One region of the Paenibacillus sp. FSL H8-0317 genome, then DNA from elsewhere that is predicted to be linked to it. Evidence: riboswitches for the same ligand, from Rfam matches in the RefSeq annotation. Region 1 holds a riboswitch; each other region holds the start of a gene.
What was found. A riboswitch is a leader RNA that binds a small molecule or an ion and turns the genes downstream of it on or off. The one in region 1 is predicted to bind S-adenosylmethionine.

Region 2: another riboswitch for S-adenosylmethionine. It lies ahead of mmuP (S-methylmethionine permease); the one in region 1 lies ahead of metA (homoserine O-succinyltransferase).
Region 3: another riboswitch for S-adenosylmethionine. It lies ahead of MHB43_RS26900 (methionine ABC transporter ATP-binding protein); the one in region 1 lies ahead of metA (homoserine O-succinyltransferase).

The regions. Positions count from the first base shown of each region.
Region 1 covers NZ_CP150294.1:2,023,493-2,031,564, reverse strand. Annotated here, with positions in the region: gene mqnC (cyclic dehypoxanthinyl futalosine synthase) at 1-547, opposite strand, end outside; gene MHB43_RS09505 (aminotransferase class I/II-fold pyridoxal phosphate-dependent enzyme) at 789-1,961, opposite strand; gene MHB43_RS09500 (PLP-dependent transferase) at 1,958-3,145, opposite strand; gene metA (homoserine O-succinyltransferase) at 3,170-4,087, opposite strand; SAM riboswitch class I at 4,323-4,446, opposite strand; gene corA (magnesium/cobalt transporter CorA) at 4,898-5,833, shown strand; gene MHB43_RS09485 (HRDC domain-containing protein) at 5,904-6,905, opposite strand; gene MHB43_RS09480 (ROK family protein) at 7,083-7,961, opposite strand; gene MHB43_RS09475 (MOSC domain-containing protein) at 8,034-8,072, opposite strand, start outside.
Region 2 covers NZ_CP150294.1:6,305,824-6,313,895, reverse strand. Annotated here, with positions in the region: gene MHB43_RS28290 (GerAB/ArcD/ProY family transporter) at 1-997, shown strand, start outside; gene MHB43_RS28285 (Ger(x)C family spore germination protein) at 994-2,202, shown strand; SAM riboswitch class I at 2,273-2,374, shown strand; gene mmuP (S-methylmethionine permease) at 2,467-3,879, shown strand; gene mmuM (homocysteine S-methyltransferase) at 3,857-4,924, shown strand; gene MHB43_RS28270 (FtsX-like permease family protein) at 5,008-7,410, opposite strand; gene MHB43_RS28265 (ABC transporter ATP-binding protein) at 7,413-8,072, opposite strand, start outside.
Region 3 covers NZ_CP150294.1:6,006,161-6,014,232, reverse strand. Annotated here, with positions in the region: gene MHB43_RS26925 (polysaccharide biosynthesis protein) at 1-1,592, shown strand, start outside; gene MHB43_RS26920 (DUF2515 family protein) at 1,790-3,076, opposite strand; gene MHB43_RS26915 (thioredoxin family protein) at 3,218-3,562, shown strand; gene MHB43_RS26910 (heme A synthase) at 4,046-4,984, shown strand; gene MHB43_RS26905 (Cthe_2314 family HEPN domain-containing protein) at 5,176-5,892, shown strand; SAM riboswitch class I at 6,029-6,170, shown strand; gene MHB43_RS26900 (methionine ABC transporter ATP-binding protein) at 6,297-7,331, shown strand; gene MHB43_RS26895 (methionine ABC transporter permease) at 7,332-7,991, shown strand; gene MHB43_RS26890 (MetQ/NlpA family ABC transporter substrate-binding protein) at 8,065-8,072, shown strand, end outside.

The sequences.
Region 1 (8,072 bases):
GATCATCCAGAATTTCGGCACCGCCACCAGGCAAGGAATCCAGTCCAGCTTCGTGAATAGCACGAACAACCTCTTCCAATGTAAGGCCATCGGATACTTCAACCATTTTCATAATCTCCGCTGGGGAGAAAGAGTGCATCGTGATGTTTGGGAAACGCTCTTTGATGGCTTTCAACAGGTCTGTATAATAGCTGAAAGGCAAGTTTGGATTCGTTCCACCTTGCATCAAAATCTCGGTACCATTCACATCTTCCGTTTCCTGAATCTTCTGGAAAATAACTTCGTCCGGAAGTACATAACCTTCATCCGAGCCAGGTCTGCGGTAAAAAGCACAAAAACGGCAGTACACATCACACACGTTCGTGTAGTTGACGTTACGCCCGATTACAAATGTTCTGTATGGTTCAGGGTGCATGCGTTTCATAATGACATTAGCAGCAGCCCCGATTTTGTCCACTTCATTGGATTCAAATAGCTGAATCGTGTCTTCCAAGTCCAAACGTTCGCCCCGAAGGGCTTTATCTAAGATACGGTCTACCGTACTCATCGTAAAAAAGCCTCCCTCATGAAGAGAAATTATATAACGATCCGTCCCAACTTGTTCAAGAGAAGCAAGTTCTGGTGGCAACATCGTATTTCTGTACTCCACATATCGTAACACAGGTTACATGTGAAAAAAAGCACCTTATGTACAGGTGCTTTAAAAATAAGTAAAAATTTTTACATATGGAAAAGAATTATTTCGAACTTAAGTGATACGCATCGGCGTATTCGGTCATCCACTTTTGCTAGGATTCCTGAAGTGCTTGTTCCAAATCTACAATCAGATCTTCGATATCTTCCAGACCTACAGAGAAGCGCAGCAACCCATCTGTAATGCCACGGTCACGGCGAACCTCAGCCGGCATTGCAGCGTGAGACATCATCGCTGGGTAGGACAGAATACTCTCCACAGCTCCCAAGCTTACAGCAACAATGGGGAGCTTCACCCGGTTAAGAACTGCTTTTGCACGATCACCTGAACCGACGTCAAATGAAACGACAGCTCCATATCCTGTGGACTGCCGCTCATGTGCCTCACGGCCCGGATGATCCTCAAGTCCTGGATAAAAGACAGCGGTAATATCACTGCGCTCATTAAGCCATGCCGCCAGTTTAGCTGTGCTCCGTTCACTATGAGCCATGCGAGCCCCCAAGGTTTTCATCCCGCGCATCAGAAGCCAGGATTCTTGTGCCCCGAGTACAGTTCCAAGTCCATTTTGCAACTGTTTCAGTTGTACGCCAAGTGATTCCGTGCGAGCAACGGCTAACCCTGCCAGTACATCACTGTGACCTCCGAGAAACTTCGTAGCACTATGTACGACGATGTCCACACCAAGCTCGATTGGACGCTGATAATACGGTGTCATAAAGGTGTTATCCAGAATCGTGATCAGGTCATGTTCCTTCGACCAGTCAGTTACAGCAGCGATATCCGTAATCCGCAGTGTAGGATTGGACGGTGTTTCCATATAAACTGCCTTGGTGTTTGGCTTGAGTGCCGCTTTTACTTCATCTATATTGGTCATGTCTACAAAGGTTGTCTCAATCTGCATACGGCTTAATATGGAAGTAAGCAAACGATACGTACCTCCATATACGTCTTCCGTCACAATCATGTGATCCCCTGCGGAGAACATCATGAACACGCTTGAGATCGCAGCCATCCCCGAAGAATAGGCAAAGCCTCGTGCGCCGCCCTCCAGCAATGTGATGTAATCTTCCAGAGCCTGACGTGTCGGATTACCCGAACGACTGTAGTCATGCTGAGGCGGATTGAAGATATCAAAATGGTGGAAGGTTGATGCTTGATAGATCGGTACACTGGAGGCTCCAGTCGTTTTGTCAATTTCATCTCCAAAATGCAGCAATTTGGTATCAAATTTCAACTCGGAATTGGGCTTGTTGTTGGAATCACTCATGAGTGCACGCCTCCTTCCACTTCCTGTTGTGCAGCTGTCAGAGCATTGCCGAGATCTGCAATCAGATCATCCGCATGTTCAATGCCTACGGAGAACCGGAGCAGACGATCATCCACACCTACGGCTTCACGAATTTCAAGCGGAATATCCGCATGAGTCTGTACTGCCGGATAAGTCATGAGTGATTCAACTCCGCCGAGACTTTCGGCAAAAGCAATGAGTTGGATATGACGCAGCAACGGTTCAACATAACGTGCATCCTTCACTTTGAAAGAGAAGATACCTGTGTTACCCGTGGATTGTTTGTTCTGTATCTCATACCCCGGATGATCGGATAGGCCTGGATGATACACTTCAACCACCGCTGGGTGCTCAAGCAAGTATTTAGCAATCGTAAGTGCATTGTGCTCATGACGCTCCATGCGAAGAGCCAGCGTTTTCATACCTTTCATCAACTGGTAGGAGTCACTTGGAGATAATACCGCTCCAATGGAATTATGCAGGAACGCCATCTCTGCAGATAACGCCTCACCTTTGGTAATAATTAGTCCGGCGAGCACATCATTGTGTCCGCCCAGATATTTGGTAGCGCTATGAATGATGATATCGGCACCCAGTTCAATCGGACGTTGGAAAAATGGAGTCAACAACGTGTTGTCAACAATGGTCAACAGGTTGTAACCTTTCGCCCAGGAAGCAACGGCTTCCACATCGGTGATCATCATCAGTGGATTGGTTGGTGTCTCAATAAATACAGCTTTGGTATTCGGCTGACGAACCTTCTCCAGTGCTGCAAGGTCATTCGTATCCACATAACTAGCAGTTACGCCGAAACGGGACAGAATACGTTCCAGCAGACGATAGGTTCCACCATACAGATCCAGCGATACAATCAGATGATCCCCTTGACCAAACATGGCAAAGATCGTTTGCAGCGCGGCCATTCCCGAGCTACAGGCAAACCCTGCATCACCGGACTCCAGCGCTGCGGCGGCTTCTTCCAATACTTTACGGGTTGGATTAGTCGTACGAATATAATCAAATCCCGTGCTTTGTCCAAGCTTCGGGTGGCGAAACGCAGTGGATTGATAGATCGGAAAGTTAATGGCGCCTGTTACCGGTTCATTGATGGACCCAATTTGTGCTAAGCGGCTTTCGATTTTCAACTTGTTGTTGTCTTCCATTGCTGCATCCTCCTGTAATCTCGATTAGATTTGCGGGCCAATATCGTAAGGTGTTTCTTGATACACATAGTAATTGAGCCAGTTAGAGAATAATAAGTTGGCATGAGCGCGCCAAGTAGCCGGTGGCACACGGGAAGGGTCGTCATTCGGATAATAATGTCTAGGCAATGCGATATCCAACCCTTTGGCTGCATCCCGGTCATACTCCCATTTTAATGAGAACGGGTCATACTCGGCATGTCCTGTGGCAAAAATCTGTTTGCCGTCTTTGGTAGCAACCAGGAAAATCCCCGCTTCCTCGGATTCAGCCAAAATCTCTAAATTCGTATTCTTTTCAATATCTTCGCGTCTCACTTCCGTATGACGGGAATGTGGAACGTTGAATACTTCATCGAACCCACGCAACAACGGAACATGTGGTTTATTGATGGTATGTGGGAAAACCCCAAAACACTTCTCATCAAGTGCAACCTTGGGTACGTCAAAATGATGGTATAAACCCGCCTGGGAAGCCCAGCATATGTGGAGGGTTGAAGTCACATTGGTTTTGGTCCATTCGAAGATTTCCTGGATTTCATTCCAATAGTTCACGTCTTCGAAATCCATCTGTTCCACCGGTGCACCCGTAATGATCATTCCATCGAAACGGCGGTGCTCAATCTCATCAAAGGTTTTATAGAACAGATCCAAATACTCCTGAGACGTATTCTTCGACGTATGGGATTTGGGATGTACGAGAACGACATCCACCTGAATAGGCGTGTTTCCCACCAGACGAAGCAATTGTGTTTCGGTCGTTTCCTTTGTGGGCATCAGGTTTAATATAGCGATACGGAGTGGACGAATATCCTGCTGATATGCAGAAGTTTCATCCATGACGAAGATATTCTCTCCTTCAAGTACTTCTTTTGCTGGTAGAGTATCGGGTATTTTGATTGGCATATAAATCTAACTCCTCCTTGTGCATAGATAGATGCAGCCACCCCTGGCTTGATGTCTTCACATCAATACAGTTATAGACTGCCTTGAGCTTGTAAAAACATTGAATTGCTCTTTCATCCAACGTTACAAACAACCTCAAGTTCCTTAGCGAAAATCACTGCTGAGAAGTCGGGGCATATAACAAAGACCTTCCTCGGATTTCGAGAAAGGTCATATGTAAAAAAGATATGCGCCTCTCTCATCTCTCAGTTACAACAGTGCCACTTGACACTTAGTCGCTGCAAGAATTAGCACCGTGCGGTATACCGCCGGTTGCCGGGTTTCATCGGGCCAGTCCCTCCACCTACTCTTGATAAGATTTCGCTGTATTAGATTGTAATTAAATATGGTTCACCGTCTACTTTATTACATTAATGCCCTCACGTCAAGATGCAGTTCGATGTCTGCTTCCCAGATCGGAACCGTTCATCATCCATTGTCATACACTGCCTCAGGGCGCGAAATAGACACATTTTTGCGCTTGAAAGCACCTTGTACCAGCGGTATACTAAACAAGGTGTTATAAACCCTTATGTGAGAGGTGACATATTAAATGGATGGCGACCCGAGGCCTGACTGGCAGCCGAATTCCGACAAACTGCATAGAGAATTGACATCAGCATGCCGGCAGCGGGACGTGACTTCCGTTTGATTATATAGTGAACGCAGCCCTGATCTCCAGGCTCCGCTGCCGACCGGCTGATTTGTTCTTTTTGCGCCCATAATGATAATATCCGCCAAGTTGGCGGGTGCAGAAGGAGTAGATTAACGATGAAAATCCGGTTGGTAAACAACGGTGTATTTATTCCGGTGGACGACATTCAGCAGGCGCTGACTCCACCAGCGGAAGGATTTTACTGGATTGATGCAGACGTAGACGATTTGGCGGTACTTCAGCCGCTGTTCTTAATGCATGATCTGGCTGTGGAAGACTGTCTTAGTGACGAAGAACAACGTCCGAAGATTGAAATTTATGAGAACCATTATTTTATTGTGATTAATAGCATCCGTTTCGATGATGAAGAGATATTTCTACGTGCGGTCAACCTGTTTCTCGGCAGACATTTCATTATTAGTGTTACCAAGCAAAAGGTCAGCGAATTGCGCACACTGAAACCAATCCTGTGGGAACAGGAAATCAGTACACCGGATCGTCTGCTGTATTTGCTGGTTGACTTGATTGTTGATAATTATTTCACCGTAGGTGACCGAATCGAAGCACGGATCGAGAAGCTTGAGGAAGACATTCTGATGCACACCAAAAAGTCACATCTAAATGAGATTATCGGGCTGCGCAGTGAGATTCTGTGGCTGAAAAAAGTGCTTGGACCTCAGAAAGAGGTCATTAACACCCTGAACAAAAAAGATCTGCGTCTCATCGATGATCAACTGCAAAAATATTTCAGTGACATCTATGAGAATGCTGTAAAAATATCTGAAACCTTTGAGACTTATCGCGACCTGATGGGCAACTTGCGAGAAGCCTACCAATCCAGTATTGCGAACCGGGCGAATGAGATCATGCGTGTATTTACCGCTATTACCACGGTCTTCATGCCGCTGACGGTCATTACGGGTATATACGGCATGAACTTTACGAATATGCCAGAGCTTAACTGGAAATACAGCTATTTTGTTGTGATTGGCCTGATGGTTACCCTGGGCCTGAGCATGTTCTTCATTTTCCGCAAGAAAGACTGGGTATGAACTCATATGAAATAACAAAGACGAAGCGCTCCTCCGGGAGAAACGCCTCGTCTTTTTTCATTTCTGATCATTAACCAGCATTCTTCTCTGTCTCTGCGTGCCGACGAAAGCGGATTCGAATCATGCGCAGTCTTTCATAGACCTGCTCCAGACTTCCTCCATCGGGTTTCTCTCCTCCATACACCTTATGTAATACTGGCTTCAGGAACGTATCTCCCAGCTCCTCATACGCACTCCATACGGCCTCTTGTTCGTTCTCTGGCATCACTGCCAGCTCCACATCAAGAAGACAATCGGTGTCATAACCTTCGAGATCCAGTGTCTCCAACAGCTCAATCAATTCGCGTCGGGATAATCCGGATCGATTAACAATCTCTTCTAACGTATATCCTTCCTTCATGCCTTCAAGCACCTGCTTGCGCGTGGTGAACTTATCCAGTTCCTGCTTGTACTTCTGCTCTCTCTGCTTGTATAACCAACTCTCATACTCTTCTTCCTTCAGCGCCGTATATACCCAGTCCAGCGGGAATGTCGTTGAACGCTCCAACCCGCTTGTAATCTCCATCCATTCCGTACCATACTCAGTCGCTTTGCTCTCTCCTACGCCCGGCAGTTGCATCAGTTCATCCAGCGATTGCGGAACAAAGGCACTGATCAAACGCAGCAGACGATTTGTTGCAACAAAATACGGTGCCTTCCGGTCAGAAACAGCTCTCTTCCTGCGCCATGTGCACAGATCCGTATATAACTGCTCATTGCCGTATAGTTCACTGTAGCAATGGAGCCGCTGACCACCATAACTGCGTGACTTCAGATCATCATTCTCATGAAATAACCCCTGCAACTGCGGTCGGTACCCCTCACTCATCTGTATGGCAAGCTGAAGACGGTAAATATGAAGCAGCTCCTCCCAAGAAGTCCCTTCATACCAGATGCTGTCCTCACGCTCTCCTTCCTCGTAGCGACTCCATCCCAGCTGCCAACTATCTTCCTCTTCCCCAATCCATAGCTGTGCATACTCTGCATTCTGATCTGACATTTTGGACAATCTGTTCATGAAAATGACTTCCATTTTCTGTTCCCTCCCTTTAACATTTCAGCCTATACGGGTTAGTTATACTACCTACAGGCAGCACAAAAAAACACCCCTCCTGCAAAATCCATGCAAGAGAGGTGCTTCCTCATTAACCGTACTATGCTGTTGCCCATATCATACCACAATGGTAAAATTCGTCAATCCCTTAATAACCTATTTATTCAATGCCAACTTGGCAAGCGCCAGTGAACCACACAGACCCGCATTGTCTCCAAGTCCTGGTGAAACAACATACTGGTCAATGTCGGATTGAAGCGCCGGATGCTGAACGTACCCTGCCAGCAACTCCTGCAGTTTGCTACGCACCATCGGGAACAAATGCTCCTGCTTCATTACTCCGCCACCCATGACGATTTTCTGCGGAGAGAGAATCAGGACATAGTTCATCAGTGCGTGTGCCAGGTAATGCGCTTCGATCTCCCAAGCTTTATGATCTGCAGGCAGTTCATAAGCCGGTTGCTCCCAACGTTTGTTAATGGCTGGTCCTGCTGCAAGACCTTCGAGGCAGTCACCATGATACGGACAGAAACCTTCGTATGTATCCTCCGGATGTCTGCGTACAATGATATGTCCCATCTCAGGATGTGACAATCCATGGACCATTTTACCGCCAACCACAGCGCCAGCACCAATGCCTGTACCCACAGTGATATACAGACAGCTCTCAAGACCTTGTGCAGCGCCCCAGGTTGCTTCTCCAAGTGCTGCACCATTCACATCCGTATCAAATGTCATCGGTACATCAAAATGCTCCTTGAGCTTGCCAATCACGTTATACTGTCCCCAATGTGGTTTTGGTGTTGTTGTGATATAGCCATATGTTGGGCTTCCTTCAATCGGATCAATCGGACCGAATGAACCTACACCCAGAGCTTCAATGCCTTTGCCTTCAAAAAATGAAATCACTTGAGCCATTGTCTCTTCCGGTGTTGTTGTTGGAAAACTTACGCGTTCCAGAACTTCTCCGTTCTCTGTGCCAATACCACATACAAATTTGGTTCCGCCTGCTTCAATTGCGCCTAAGATCGTCATGTTAGTCACACTCCCAAGTTAGTTTAAAAAGGAATTCGGATTACTTTACTTGATGACACAATAATTACCCTGCTACTTGTTCTCCAGCTTGGACAACCGTTTCATTAACGT
Region 2 (8,072 bases), 3.0 Mb from region 1:
AGCTGTCGGAACACCGGATGTCTGGATCTCCATCATTCTGTCGGGACTGATTATCACGGGTGTCGGAATTATTCTGGTTACCCTGTGTCGCAGATTTCCGGAGAAAACAGTGTTCCAGTTCACCCGTGAGATTACGGGGAGCTGGATTGCTTACATATTGGGATTCGCCATGATTATGTACTTTATGGTGATTGCCGCATTCGAAATCAGGGTCATGGCTGAAGTGACAGGCATGTATTTGCTAGAGCGTACTCCGACATGGGCCATTGTGATGGTGTTTATGTGGATTGGCATATATTTGATCTCCGGCGGACTTGCTGTTATTGTGCGTGTATTTGAGATTATTTTGCCGATTACACTGATTATATTTGTGATTGAAATTTTGCTTAGTAATCAGTTATTTGAGATCGGCAATCTGAGACCCGTACTCGGAGAGGGTATCATGCCAGTCCTCAAAGGTTTGAAACCTTCGTTGCTGGCTTACACGGGGTACGAAGTCATGTTTGTCATGACTGCTTATATGAAAAATCCCAAAAAGAGCAATGTAGCCATGAGCTGGGGCATCATCATATCGACTATGATTTATCTGATTACTGTTGTGATGGTTGTAGGCAGTCTGTCACTCGACGGCATCAAAACACGTACTTGGCCCACGCTCGATCTGGTTAGAAGCTTCGAGATTCAAGGTTTGATCTTTGAACGGTTCGAATCCCTGCTACTGGTCATCTGGATTATGCAGATCTTCTCGAGTTTCACGATCACACACTATTGCGCTTCGGTGGGCATTCGGGATTTATTTCGTACGAAGAAGATCAAGGTCATTATGTACGCCTTTCTGCCAGTAATATATCTAACAGCATTAATGCCGAAAACCGTGGATGAAACTTTTGCACTGGGTGATATGTTGGGCAATCTATCCGTGCTTCTTTTTGCCATTTTACCTCTGTTGCTGCTGTTAATAAGTCTGATTCGCAAAAAGGGAGGCAAGCAAGCATGATTCGTATTTTTATGCTTTTACGTGTAGCCTTTGCTTTGTCCGTTCTTCTGGTAATATCCGGATGCTGGAGCAGTAGGGAGATCGAGGAACTAAGTGTCTATGTTGGTCTCGGGATCGATATCGCGAAAGAAACAGAATTTGAGAAGGACATCGCTGCCCAGGGAGGAAAGTATCCAAAGAATAATTATATAACGGCTACCGTGCAGATTGCTCCCGGGACGGGCGGTTCGAACAGTAAACAGGGCGGACAATCCGGTTCACCTGCTTCGGGAAAGACTTCCTATTCCAATGAACAGCTTACTGGAGATTCGTTGCTGCAAATCTTTCGTCAGTTTGCACTAAGGCGAGACCGTCCACTTATCGGACATCATCTAAAGGTCATCGTTGTCTCCAAGGATATTGCCAAAAAGTATGGTCTGGACCAGCTGCTGGATTTTGTACTTCGGGATAACGATATTCGTCCAAATTGTCTGGTGCTGATAAGTCATCATCGCGCCGTGGATGTCCTGACTTCGGATGATCCCTCTCGGATTCCAGCATTTTATCTAACAGGAATTACCGGTAATTCATACTTGTCCAACAAAATCCTTGACCCTGTTTTGCTCTCCAAATTAGATGCCCAAATGCAATCTGGTTCCAGTTTCTTGCTCCAGAATGTACTGTACTCCAATGGAGAGGGCAAGTTCTCAGGTGGCAGCATATTCGATGGGAAAACAACCAAGTTTATTGGAGAACTAAGTCAAACGGATCTGGAAGGTTTATCGTGGCTCAGGCCTAAGGAAAGAGGAGGCGTCTTGAAGACTTACAACAAAGAGGGATTCACTGTTGTATATGAAATGAAAAAGAAGAAAACAAAAGTAATTCCCAAGGTTGTTGGCAATGATATTTCATTCCATGTAAAGACCGAATCCGAAGGCTGGTTAATGGAGGATTGGCGTGCTCCCGAAAGAGAGGAAAAAGGGGCTTATCGCGGGGAACTGGAAAAAGAATTTGCTGAACTGGCGGAACAACAGATTCGTCAGGTGTTATACAAGCTGCAGCATACCTACAAAGTGGATGTTGCGGATTTTCGGGATAGCTTACGTATTAAAGAGCCCAAAACATGGAAGAAAGTCAAAGATGATTGGGATAACATTTTTAGTACCGTGCCAATTACGTACGATGTGAAGATTAGCATTACCAATCCGGGATCATCCACCGAATAGCGATGTGTTTCATTTATGATTTAAATGTTGACACATTCATGATAGATCGCTATATTTATAAAAAATCATTTTCTTATCCAGAGAGGTGGAGGGACTGGCCCTTAGAAACCTCAGCAACAGATCTGAAGGATACTGTGCTAATTCCAGCGGGTGAAAGCCTGATAGATAGGAGCGTTTGTTTTTATTTGTCAGTAACGGCGCACTCTTTAGGCAGAGTGGGTCTTTTTTGTTTTTTCTGGATGAAGAAGTAGGGGAGCAGCAGGTATGGAGAACAACAACGACAAAGGGCATTTTCAGCGGAAAATGCAGGCACGGCATGTGGTCATGCTCTCTCTCGGAGGAGTTATTGGAACGGGATTATTCCTCAGCTCAGGTTACACCATTCAGCAAGCGGGACCACTGGGTACCATTCTGTCCTATCTGATCGGAGCCATCGTTGTATATCTGGTGATGCTCTGTCTTGGTGAACTGTCTGTTCATATGCCAGAGACGGGAGCATTTCATAGTTATGCAGCCAAATATATCGGACCAGCAACAGGCTACACGGTGGCTTGGTTATACTGGTTAACCTGGACTGTTGCGCTTGGCTCCGAATTCACAGCCGCCGGATTGCTGATGCAGCGCTGGTTCCCATCGGTGAACGTATGGATATGGAGCGCGCTCTTTGCCCTGATGATCTTTCTGTTTAACGCTTTAACGGTGAAATTATTTGCGGAATCCGAGTTCTGGTTCTCATCTGTAAAAGTAGTGACTATCGTAATCTTCATTATTATCGGTGGCGCAGCCATGTTTGGGTTCATTCCGATGGCGGATGCTGAACCAGCGCCGTTTCTATCGAACATTACCGCATCCGGGTGGTTCCCTCATGGGGCTACAGCGATATTGATGACCATGCTTGCTGTAAACTTTGCCTTCTCAGGCACCGAATTAATCGGCATTGCTGCCGGTGAGACGGAGAACCCGGAAAAGACGATACCGAAGGCTATTCATACAACGCTGTGGCGTTTAGTTATTTTCTTCATCGGAACGATCATTATCTTGTCGGCCTTACTGCCCATGTCGGATGCCAGTGTACTGGAAAGTCCGTTTGTAGCGGTAATGGAACGGGTGGGTGTACCCTATGCAGCAGACATTATGAACTTTGTTATTCTGACGGCGATTCTCTCTGCTGCCAATTCGGGCTTGTATGCATCTTCACGGATGCTCTGGTCTTTGGCTGACAAAAGAACGATCTCTCCGTGGTTTGCCAAATTGACCAAAAGTGGGGTACCACTGAATGCACTTCTGATCAGCATGGTAGGTGGTGCGCTGGCCTTGCTGTCCAGCATCATTGCGCCAGGTACCGTATATATAACACTGGTTTCCATTTCAGGTCTGGCTGTTGTTGCAGTATGGATGAGCATCAGTGCCTCCCAATACATGTTCCGCAGACAATATATCCGTGAAGGCCATGCGGTCAAAGATCTGGTGTACCGCACACCACTCTATCCGGTGGTACCGATTGTTTCATTTATATTATGCCTGGCTTCATGCATAGGTATTGCCTTTGACCCGACACAGCGAATTGCGCTGTATTGTGGGGTTCCGTTTATCGCATTATGTTACGCTGCTTATTATCTGACAGAACGTGTGAATAAGAAAAGAGGACAAGTACATGACGCAAGCACAACAGACTAACCCGATAGAACAGATCCTGCGTGAACATCCAGTCATGATTCTGGATGGAGCGTTGGCAACGGAACTTGAACAGCATGGATGTAATCTGGATGATCCGCTCTGGTCGGCTCGTGTGTTGCTTGAGAATCCGGATGTTATCGTTCAGGTCCATGCGGATTATTTCCGCGCAGGAGCCGACTGTGCAATTACATCCAGTTATCAGGCGACGGTGGATGGCTTCAGCAAGAGAGGAATCGATGAACAGGCAGCACTGGAGCTGATCCGCAAGACGGTGGAGTTGGCTGCAAAAGCGAGAGATGCCGTATGGGTGGAAGTGCAGAGTGATTTAGTAGGGAGAGAAAGCTCAACAGGTCAGCTTGTAGAAGCTCCTCCGGTACGTGCCGAGACGGTGGAGAATGAGGAGCAAATAACAGATCGTACAGTAGATCATGAAGGAGATTGTGCTCGTCCACGTCCAATTATTGCCGGGTCCGTTGGGCCGTACGGCGCCTATCTGGCGGATGGTTCAGAGTATGTGGGACATTACGGCGTGTCGGATGTGACGTTGGCTGCTTTCCATCGACCACGTATGGCAGCGTTGCTTGAAGCAGGTGCAGATATTCTGGCTTTTGAGACGATTCCTTCCTTGCAGGAAGCACAGGTGCTGGTTGATGTACTGAAGGAGTTTCCTCATGCGTATGCCTGGTTATCTTTTTCTTTAAAAGACGGGACAAGCATCAGCGAGGGCACACCGCTTGAGGTATGTGCACAGAAGTTTGGCTCTGAGCCGCAGATTGCGGCGATTGGCCTGAACTGTGCTCCGATGGAAGTGGTGAGGGAAGCAGTGGGTATTTTGAGCCGTACCAGCGATAAACCTGTTATTGTGTATCCGAACTCAGGAGAAGTATACGATGCGGCAACGAAGACGTGGAGCGGACAGGGTACATGTGGCAGTATGAGTGATGCTTCTGAGCAGTGGGTTGCGGCGGGCGCGCAAATTATTGGTGGTTGTTGCCGCACTACCCCACATCAGATTGGTGAACTTGCGAAGAAGTGGCGGAAATAGTTCTTATCATAATAACAAGCCCTTCCACATCCTATAGAGGTATGGAAGGGCTTGTTTTATTGTGTTAAGGCATCCTTATTACATTATTCGATAACCAGCATACGTGGCGATGCTTCCCGAATGATTCTTGAAGAGAACCATGAGCCAAGACTGGCTGCAATGATGGTTAGACAGGTGAACAGTACCATGCCACCCCAATGCAGGATCAGTGGAAGTTGTACGATACCATAACCGGAAAGGACCATTTCGAGTAGAAGAGGTAGCAGATATACGCCGACGAAAATACCCAGTATGGCTCCCACGGAGGACAGTATGAACATTCCCATGGTGAGCGATAACCTGATTTGGCGGGATGTCATTCCCAGCGATTTGTATATCCCGTACGTTCTGCTTTCTTTACGAATATTGATTCTACAGGTACTGAAAATAATGATGAACGTCACAGTAATAAACAACAATCCAATGAGGCTCATCGGATAGATCAGGATGTTAGCAGCTTCCACGTAAACGGAATCAAGCAATGTCTTCTGAGTAACTACCGAAGCGAAATCTTTAAATTGCTCATTTAATTCCGAGGCAACCTTATCCGCTTGTGCCATATCGTTCACATTGATGAAGATAACATCAAATTCACTATAACTGGGGTTCACACTTCTCATAGCATCAATGGTGATTCTGCCTGAAACAGACATGTTGGCGATTGCCTGATAGATTCCTGTAATGAGGAATGTACGCTTTTCTCCTTCAATATAGATATCGATAAGATCACCGAGATCTTTATTTGATGTGTTGGCTACACTTACACCAAGGGCAATTTCATTCGCATGTTGTGGGTTAACCCCTTTTAACGTTTCGAATCCAAGTTCTTGATAACTCCCGTCCAGTACATTCAAGTTGATGCTGATGGATTGGCCCTTGACTGTTGCCGAAGACTCCGGGCTAATTACACCCGTTGTGTTCCCTTGCCAGCCTGCATTGCTAATCCTTGAATCCTCTTCTAACGTTTGTTTTAATTCAGTCTTTGGAACGTTACTTTTGTTCACGACCACTGCTGCGATATTGGCATTGTCATACCCCCATTTAGCTGCGGTCTGTTCAATTCCGGTTATACTGGTCAGCAGAACATAACCCAGAACAAGTACGGAAGAAGCCATGGTGGTTAGCAGGAGTGTTAGAACAGAGCTTTTGGTGTTTTTGAACACATGTCGGAATCCAAGCACGGCGGTCACAGGCAGTCGTGTGAAGCCGATCCAGTGGGCCAATGGCGAATTCATTTTGCCAGCCATCCGGCCGTGATCTATCTCCGACATACCATAACGAATAGCTTGCACGGGCTGTATGCTGCGTGCCTTTTTGGCATATAACACAGTGAACAGAATCACTAGAGCAAATAGTAGTGCGCCGGACAGTATGGCCGCATCCAATCCATGGACTGGAATGTTCTGATTCCCCACTCGAAGAGAGGATACAGAAATATTAATGATCCATTTGGATATCCATATACTGAGTGCAAGTCCTGGGATAATGGCTACGATGGATAACATTGCATATTGAATAACATAGGTGCCTATCGTTTTTCGGGAAGTCAGACCTAGTGATTTGAGGATTCCTATCGTTCTGTAATTGGCCAGGATGGCATCTGCAATCGTAAACCCGATGGTCATCAAAGCGATGGAGAGCATGACAACACCCATGAATATCATGATGAATCCAATAACCTGATTGATGATCAGATAGAAAGAGGCAATCGCCTCGAACTCCATTTTGGATTCCAGAAACGGAATACCTGTCTCACGATTGTATCGTTCCCAATACACCGAATTCATGCTGTAATCGTTAAAATGGATGCCCATCATACGATTCTCGTTGCCAGTAAGTGTAGCGAGATCATGTTGATAATCGGTAGGATTCATCCAGACCCGTGCTGTATTGGAGAAGGGTGCCCCGTATGGTACATCGATCACAATACCCGATACATTCAATTCGAGTGTGCTTGAGCCGGTTTTGAAGCCAATGGTATCACCTACCGAAATATGATAGGTATTTGCCATGGACGTTGGAATCCAGACGGAGCCTTGTTCGGGCACTGTGTCGGGCGTTCCACTTGAGAAAATTAGTTCATCCACACCCCAGGGCGGTGGAGGCGTATTAAACATGTACAGGTAGATGTTAGGGATGTGAGTTTCATTCAAAATGATGCCTGACAATGTACGATACGTTAGCAAAGGGGACACCTGAGCTCCATCCTGAGAAGCCCACCAGTTGTGCACAGCGTCAGGGTCATTGAGCCCTTTTTCAAACGTCAGGATCTGATGAGATCCATGGGTTCGGGTATGCATTTCATAAAACTGATTGCCTGTGTTCGCCAGAATGACAATAGCTGTAGATACAAGAAGTGTCGAGAGTAGCAGGAGCAGCGCAATCAGCGCATTTTGTATTTTGTTCCTGTTCAGATACGACAAGCTAAGTTTAAACATGACAGCCATCGTTATTCCTTCCCCGTAACCAAAGCGAAGATAATCGCTTCACGATCCTGAATTTGATGTTCGTCATAGGTGTCAAACTCAAGGATTCCGCCAATCTTGCCGTCCAAAATGTAGATCAGGCGATCTGCCCGACAGGCGGCCTTGATATCATGCGTCACCATAACAACAGACTGTCCTTTTCGGTTGAGGTCTGTAAGGATATTGAGAACAGCTGTGCCGTGTTCCATATTCAGGCTTCCGGTCGGTTCATCCGCAAAAATGATATCCGGTGAATTGATCAAAGCCCGTGCAATGGCAGCTCGCTGCTGTTGTCCTCCAGATGTCTGGGAGGGGAGGCGGTCACGCTGTCCATCAATATCCATGGCATTCATCAGCTCAGCAGCGCGGGATTGGATGTCCTTCGTTTTGTTTCCAGCGATATATCCCGGTAAAGCAATGTTCTCTTTGATGGAAAGGTCTGGGACCAGATTGATGCTCTGATAGATATAACCAATCCGGCGGGTGCGGAAGTCGGACATTTCCCGTTCACTATAAACGTCAATCCGTTGGTTGCGAAAATAGACCTCACCTGCTGTGATCTGATCTAGTCCGCTTAGCAGATATAGGAGAGTTGATTTGCCAGAGCCAGAGTTACCCATGATGACCGTGAATTCTCCTTCATA
Region 3 (8,072 bases), 3.3 Mb from region 1:
TTCTGGCGGCCGCTGCACTGATCGCAAGAGTACTCGGATTGGTTCAACGGGTGCCGCTTGAGCATATCCTTGGAGATGTCGGTAACGCATCGTTTACGATCTCCAATACGGTATATTTAATGCTGTTAACTGTAGCAACGGCGGGCATACCGAGTACTCTGAGTAAAATGGTATCGGAACGTTATGCGCTCGGACGCGCGGGTGAAGCTCAACAGATCTACCGTGCAGCCCTGATCTTTGCGGCTGTTGCCGGGGTAGTCATGTCTGCTTTATTGTGGTTCGCGGCACCTTATTATGCTACATATGTCTCCAAAGTACCGGAGTCGGTCAGCGCCATTCGCGCCTTGGCTCCAGCCTTGCTGCTGTTCCCGGCCATTGCGATGATGCGTGGATATTTCCAGGGACGCGGCAACATGACAGCGGGTGGTATTTCACAGATTGTTGAACAGTTCGCCCGTGTAGGTACAGCCATTATCGTGGCTTATGTCATGCTGCAATGGAATTATGATGACCAGACGATTGCTGCGGGTGCCTCATTTGGTGGGGTATTGGGAAGTGTGGGTGCCTTCGGTGTCATGCTGTACTTCACCTTGAAGCTGCGTCGTAGCGACCGTGCGGCCCAATTGAATTACGAGCGTGCAGAGCAACTGCCGATGCGAGGTATCTACAGTGATATCTTCAAGCTGTCTATTCCAATTGTGCTGTCTTCACTTGCGGTTCCAGCCATTAACTTCATCGATTCATCCCTTGTGGTACCACTGCTTAGCGGCCAGATCGGACTCGAAGAAGCGACTGGTGTACTTGCGATCCTTGGTGCGAAGGCCCAGAGTATTGCGGGTATTCCTCCGATTCTGGCGATCGCTTTGAGTCAATCGTTGGTGCCTGTCATATCGGCAGCATTTGCCCGCAAGGATGAAGCGCATCTGAAGAGTCAGGTTACACTAGCGTTGCGCATTTCGATTCTGACGGGAATGCCGATTGTCATTGCACTTTGTGCGGCAGCCTATTCGGTTAACGGATTGCTGTTTAGCAATCTGGATGGAACACCGATCATTGCCTTGCTGACATTCGGTACCATTTTCCAGATTACGATGATGACCACCAACTCCATTTTACTAGGGGTAGGGAAACCACGGATTACGATGATCAGTGTCGCAGCAGGTGTTGTGATCAAACTGATCGCAAGTCTGATTCTGGCGCCGATCTTCGGCATTTACGGCATCATTATTGCAACGGCCCTCTGCTTCTTGGTCATCACGTACCTGAATCTGCGGGTCCTTCGTAAAATCGTTGATTTCTCCATCATGGGAGAGCGTTGGAAAGGGTTTATTATTACAGTGTTGCTTGCAGCAGGTGTAGGATTTGCAGCGAACTGGATTGGCAATATGATCTTTGGACTCTTCCTTCCAGCACGTGTATCCTTCTTGCTTACCTGCCTTGTGGTTGGTGTGCTTGTTGTGGTGGTGTATCTGGTTCTCATGGTTGTGCTGCGTGTATTGCGCAAGGACGAACTGGGCAGTTACCCACGTATTCTGCAAAAAATTCTTCGTCCACTTATGCGTCTTCAACGTGGAGCTGGGCAAAGAGCTTAAAATGCAAGGAGTACCATTCAAGCATTACTATTTTGTGAAAATAGGATACAAGCTCTGTCTGCTGTTAAGCGGACAGGGCTTTTTGTATAGATAAGGAGAGCTGAGCGACTGAACTTTACATTAGTCCAGCAAGCGAGGACTAGCGGTACATCGGTGTTCACATCATCCGTCTTTGCCTGCTCTATATGATCTTTAGATTAGTGTGTGATGGCTTTAGCATCATGAGCCAGTGCTGTTTTCAGCATGCCATACCGGTGTTCGTGACTCATCTCGAATAGCCATGGACGCCGCGGTGCCGTCAGATAACCGAGACAATCCCGAGTCTGAAGCCAGTCCTGTCTGGTGATCGGTTCATAAGGCGTGTCTCCCCATACGGAGAGCAGTTCCGGACTATATAATCGTTGCCCTTCGGGTAGCCATTCCTCATCCAGTAATGCCTGAGCGTATAATGTATGTTCACCTGCCTCGTCTTCACGATTGGTAAACAGGCCAGGCCAATATTCAGCGCGCGAACCACGATGGGGAACCAAACGTGCGAACTCCAACACTTGGGTGTGTACCTGTTCCATACCAAACAACAGAGCATATAGGCCTTTGCCAAACATGATTCGCTCATCCAACTTGCCAAAATGTTCAATGACGCGTCCTGCGAGTCCTGCTCCCCGTCCAAGAGGAAAGACGATATGATTCAGACCCGCCAGATTATGCAGATGGAATGCGGGTTTGGAAAGTACTTCTTTTTGAAAATAAGGATGCTGCACGACTCGGCTCTCGATATAGTTCTGCTCATTAATAATTAATGCCACACTTAGCAGTGAACTGCATCGTTCCAGCCAAAAGCGTTCCCAAAACGGCGTCATAAACGCCGATACGTGAAAGTGCGACAAGAGATGGAAACAGCTTCGTCCGATGCGACGGCTGTTCATATACAGCAGAAGCTGGGGATATGCATCCTGGAAAATGAGTGCATTGCATCGCTCCAGCAGCCGATACATACGCTCGCGATCGCTTTGATTCTGCAGATTATGCATCAAGTCACTCTGAAGATCTGTCATGTGATATCCGCCGTTGCGAGAGACCATATGGGCCAGCAGTGCCCAATGCAGTTCGGGATATTGCTCATAACATTCCAGATAGGCTGCCGTGCGGGTGATATTACTCCGATTGTGCTCCTGGGTCAGTGTCTTAATCTCTTCCAGAATGATGCAATTTTCTTCACAGACGAGTGCGCTTTGAACCTGGTCCGTGCGTGCAAAAGATTTGCTGCTGCCAGGTAACAAACGCTCCACCTCAGACTGTAAGGCAGCTGCCGTATCGGTATCCCACTCGATGTCACGCAAGGGGTGACGCAGCTGTGCTGAAGCTTGCCATGCAGCCTGTTTGCCACGCCATATTTCCCGGGCAGCACCCGGAATTGAACGAACCATCTGCAGGAGGGACCCGTGATGTTGTTCGCTGGAAGAATCGGTTCTGGTGGAAGTCATGATGTGACATCCTTTCGTTATGTTCTGGGTTTAATTTCACAGACCATGTGGTTATTCTAAGTATGCGCTGATTATTTGACTTCCACTCGCCAATTTGCTTCACTTAGGGTAAGACAAGGTACAGAAAGGGAGATGAACCGAATGGAACAGATTACTTCCAAACCGGCTTTTGATGTAGCCATCCAATCCCCACGTTTGACGATTGCCGTATTCAAGGCAGACTGGTGTGGTGACTGCAAATACATCGATCCGTTTATGCCTGAGGTTGAAGAGAAATATGCACGTGAGCTGACTTTGATTGAAGTCGACGTGGATCAGGTTGGAACCGTTAGTGAAGAACAGAATATTCTTGGCATTCCAAGCTTTGTGGCGTATACAGATGGCCGCGAACTGGTACGGTATGTGAACAAGCTGCGCAAGTCGAGAGAAGAGATTGAGCAGTTCCTGGATCGCGCAGTTGAGGTGTACAACACGATCCATAAATAATGTTATATAAGTTTGATAAATTTACATAGACACTCCGATGACAGAATAACCTTCCGATCGCTGTTATCCCCAGATTTCTTTGATCCCTTTTATAAAGGGGGAAATCTGGGGATAAAGGCGAACGCTTCGCTTCTTCTGGTTATTTCTGTCCTCTCCGTTATTGTGTAAATGTTTAATTGAACTTATATAAAAGTATGACAGGTTCATGTCGTAAAAGGGTATAATAAAAAGAACGCCATTTCTCTTGAAATAGGGAAATGGCGTTTATGTGTTCGACATGTTCTATGTAAGAAACGTTTCTGTACATATCCCCAATGACCTGCGGGTCATTATTTCACCAGACGTTAACATTTTGTCACAAAGCGCGACGTCAATGAACATTTTATCCGGTATAATGAATTTAGTTGTGAAATAAGTGTCAAAGTACCGAAACAAGCGGAGAATATTCTTCGCCATCTTAAACCAACAGCGGGTGAGAAAAAATTGAAACACTTAACTTTGTTTAAATGGTTAACCGTATTAACCTGTCTTGTCATGTTTCTGGCCACTTTTGGTGGAGGCATTGTAACCAAAACGGAATCGGGCCTTGGCTGCGGAACGGAATGGCCTTTATGTAACGGAAAACTCGTTCCCGCACATACTGTGGCTTCACTCATTGAATATTCCCATCGCGCTGTAAGTGCACTGGCTGGACTGTTGTCCATTGCCTCGTTTGTGGCTTTTCTGCGATTCGGCAAGTCACGCCGTGACCTGCAATTGTTTTCTTTCTTAACTCTGGTATTTGTTATCGTCCAGGGAATCATGGGGGCTTTTGCCGTCGTCTTCTCCCAATCTTCAGCAGTCATGGCACTGCATTTCGGCTTTGCACTGATTGCTTTTGCCAGTTCCCTAATGATGGCGCTGGGCATAAGGCAGGAGGCCAAAGATGGTGGATTGGAGCGCCTGAACAAATACCCTCGGGTCACTAAAAAATTCAGGAATCTGGTCTGGTTCTCCACCATTTACACATATCTCGTGGTATACACGGGTGCATTTGTGAGCCACACGGATTCTGCCGGCGGATGTTCCGGATTTCCGCTCTGTAACGGGCAGATTATTCCTGAGCTTTCAGGTGGGGTAGCGGTTGCTTTTGCTCACCGTGCAGCAGCTGCGTCGCTCGTGATTGTTATCGCAATCCTGGGTCACTTCGCTTACCGTAATCATCCGGACAACAAGGAAATGCGTACTCTTGGTGTGGTATCCGTTGTTCTTATTCTGATGCAAGTAGTCATTGGTATTTTCATGATGGTGACAATGAACCGTCCGGAAGTATACATGTTCGTAGCTCTTGCTCATATGCTGGATATCGCCCTATTGTTCGGAGTCTTAACGTATATGAGTTTCCTGGTGTACAAGCTGCATCGCCCGGTTAATCGATTCTAAGATATAGCTCCATTCTTGTGGGCTAAACATGAAAGTTCACCATCCAGTGATGTACATCATTGGACAGGTGGACTTTGTTTGATGTCAGGGGGATCAGGGCAACCTATGGCAAGCAGCAATTACACGGAATGGATGATGTGTTACGTTTACGGTGATGAATTCTTGTTGATTTGGAAAAGAGGAGGTTAGATATGCTGCGAACGTTGTTGGGGGAAAAGCCACGTATAAACGAAGGTAAATTGAAGGCAGCGATGGACGCAATGGCGCATACGCTTGAGCTATTTCAACGACAAATGCATGTGGACCATGATCCCACGCATGACTATCGGAAGCTGTATGTGTGGACGCAGGGACTCATCTCCTCACTGGATGAACTGGAGCAAAGCTGTTTCGCTGCTGCTCATTTTCGCAAAAAGGTCGTTGCAGGTTCAACGGACGATATGACGCCGACTGAAAAAGCCGAGTATGCCCGGTATGTGTATTTCTACAAAGATGGCTTTATCCGCTGCTTTGCCATTCTGGATAAAGTAGGCACGGTATTAAATGAAATATTCCAGCTGAATACTTCCAATACCAAAGCGCATTTTTCTTATTTTACGGTGTTAAGGCAGTTCGATTATGCGAGGGAGCATCATGATCTTGCGTTGCAATTAATACAGATCAAGGACTCTTATCGTGAACCGATGAGCAAGCTGCGCAAACGACGTAATATGGAAATTCACTACATGAACTCTGAAATGCATGATGACCTGTGGCAGTTACATCAGACCCTGCAAGGTAAAGTGAAATTGGAGGATCTGAATCAGCATGTGCAGGAAATGCGTCAGGGCGTGGATATGGTCTGTGAAACGTTAACAGCCTCTTATAGTTATATCAACAAAATATGGAAAAGAAATAATTCCCTTTGACAAATCGGAATACTTGGAATATACTGAGTTTCAATTAGAATGTTACAGTGACAAAGATTGAACTGATATTTCAAAAGTTACGTTCACATTATAAAGCATAAACTACATGAACTTATAAAATCCTACAACAACATATTTCTTATCGAGAGCGGCGGAGGGACAGGCCCGATGAAGCCCGGCAACCGATTTGTAACGACATGATACATGTATCATTCGTTATAGATGTTAGGTGCTAATTCCTACAAAATGGTGCGAGACACGATTTTGGCAGATGAGAAGGTATATTCTTTCACGTAAAGAGCCCTCTTTGTATCTGCAAAGGGCTCTTTTTTTGTACTTTAAGGGGAGTTTTCCTTTAGATCGGGTAAAGATACATGTAGGTGGTTGGAAAGGGGCAAGTGCGATTGATTGAATTAAAAGGTTTAACGAAAACGTACGGCAAAGGGGCAAAATCTACAACAGCGTTGTCCAAGCTGAATTTGAGCATACAAAAGGGCGAAATCTACGGAGTGATTGGCCATTCCGGAGCGGGCAAAAGCACATTGATTCGCTGTATTAATTTGCTGGAACGGCCTACGGAGGGTGAAGTATGGGTTGACGGAATCAACCTGACTGAACTGAGCAAAACCGAATTACAGCAACAGAGACGCAAAATTGGGATGATTTTTCAACACTTTAATCTGTTATCCTCGGCAACGGTATATGACAATGTAGCTTTTCCACTAAAGCTTGTGAATACACCCAAGGAAGCCATTGATCGCAAAGTGAAGGAAATGCTGGCACTGGTTGGTCTGGAGCACCATAGCAGCAAATATCCGGCTCAATTATCGGGTGGTCAGAAACAACGTGTAGGGATTGCGAGAGCACTAGCAAGTGATCCGAATGTACTTCTCTGTGATGAGGCTACTTCAGCACTTGATCCGCAGACGACAAATTCAATCCTGAAGTTACTACTCGACATTAATGAAAAGTACAACCTTACGATTGTACTGATTACACATGAGATGCATGTCATTCAGAACATCTGTGACAAGGTGGCTGTCATTCATCAAGGTGGCATTGTGGAACAGGGACCTGTAACAGACGTGTTCCTGAAGCCGCAACATGCGATTACGCGGGACTTCATGATGCGTGACCAAGAAGCTGGACTTGCTCTGGAAGAGACCGCTCTGGCGAATGCAGGCGTTGAATTGCAGGCAGGTGTTGCTTCCAAACTTGTGAAGATATCTTTTCTGGGTAACAAAACATATGAAGCGATTTTGTCCAGAACGGTACGTAAAACGGGAGTGGATTTTGCCATCCTGCAAGGAACGATCTCTACGATTAAACAGGTTCCTTATGGACAGCTGACCGTTCGGTTCGAGGGTGATTCAAATGCGATTGATCGGACGATATTAGAATTAACCGCTGAGGGACTTGATGTGGAGGTGCTTCGTTAGATGGATTTTTCAACCGTACGTTGGGAAGAGGTTGGTAAAGCTTCCATAGAGACACTGCAAATTTTGGGTGTATCAGGCTTGTTTACCGTTATCTTAGGTTTACCGCTCGGAGTACTGCTGTTCATGACAGCCCGATCTGCTTCGATTAAGTCACGGGCAGTGTACACTATACTATCCCTGATTGTGAATATTTTGCGCTCAGTCCCATTTATCATATTGATTGTTGCTCTTATTCCATTCACTCGTATACTCGTTGGTACAGCTACAGGAGTGTTAGGTGTTATACCACCTTTAGTTATTTCAGCAGCTCCTTACTTTGCTCGATTGGTGGAGACAACGTTGCGAGAAGTTGATCGGGGTGTCATTGAAGCGGCACAGTCGATGGGTGCATCGACCGGACAGATTGTAAGACGGGTGTTACTGCCTGAGGCACTGCCTGGACTGCTTGCTGGTATAACGATCACCATTGTTACGCTCGTCTCCTATACGGCGATGGCGGGCATGGTTGGCGGTGGAGGTCTGGGAACACTGGCAATCAACTATGGATACTTCCGTTATCAAAATGAAATCATGATTATATCCGTAGTGTCGATGATCATTCTAGTGCAAATTCTCCAGATGGCTGGAGATCGCTTGGTTACATTTTTCACCAGGAAATAACACATAGATAACATGATGGATATGCATTTATGCGGATGCCACATGAAAAATGATTAGAGAAGGGGTTTTACACATGAAAAA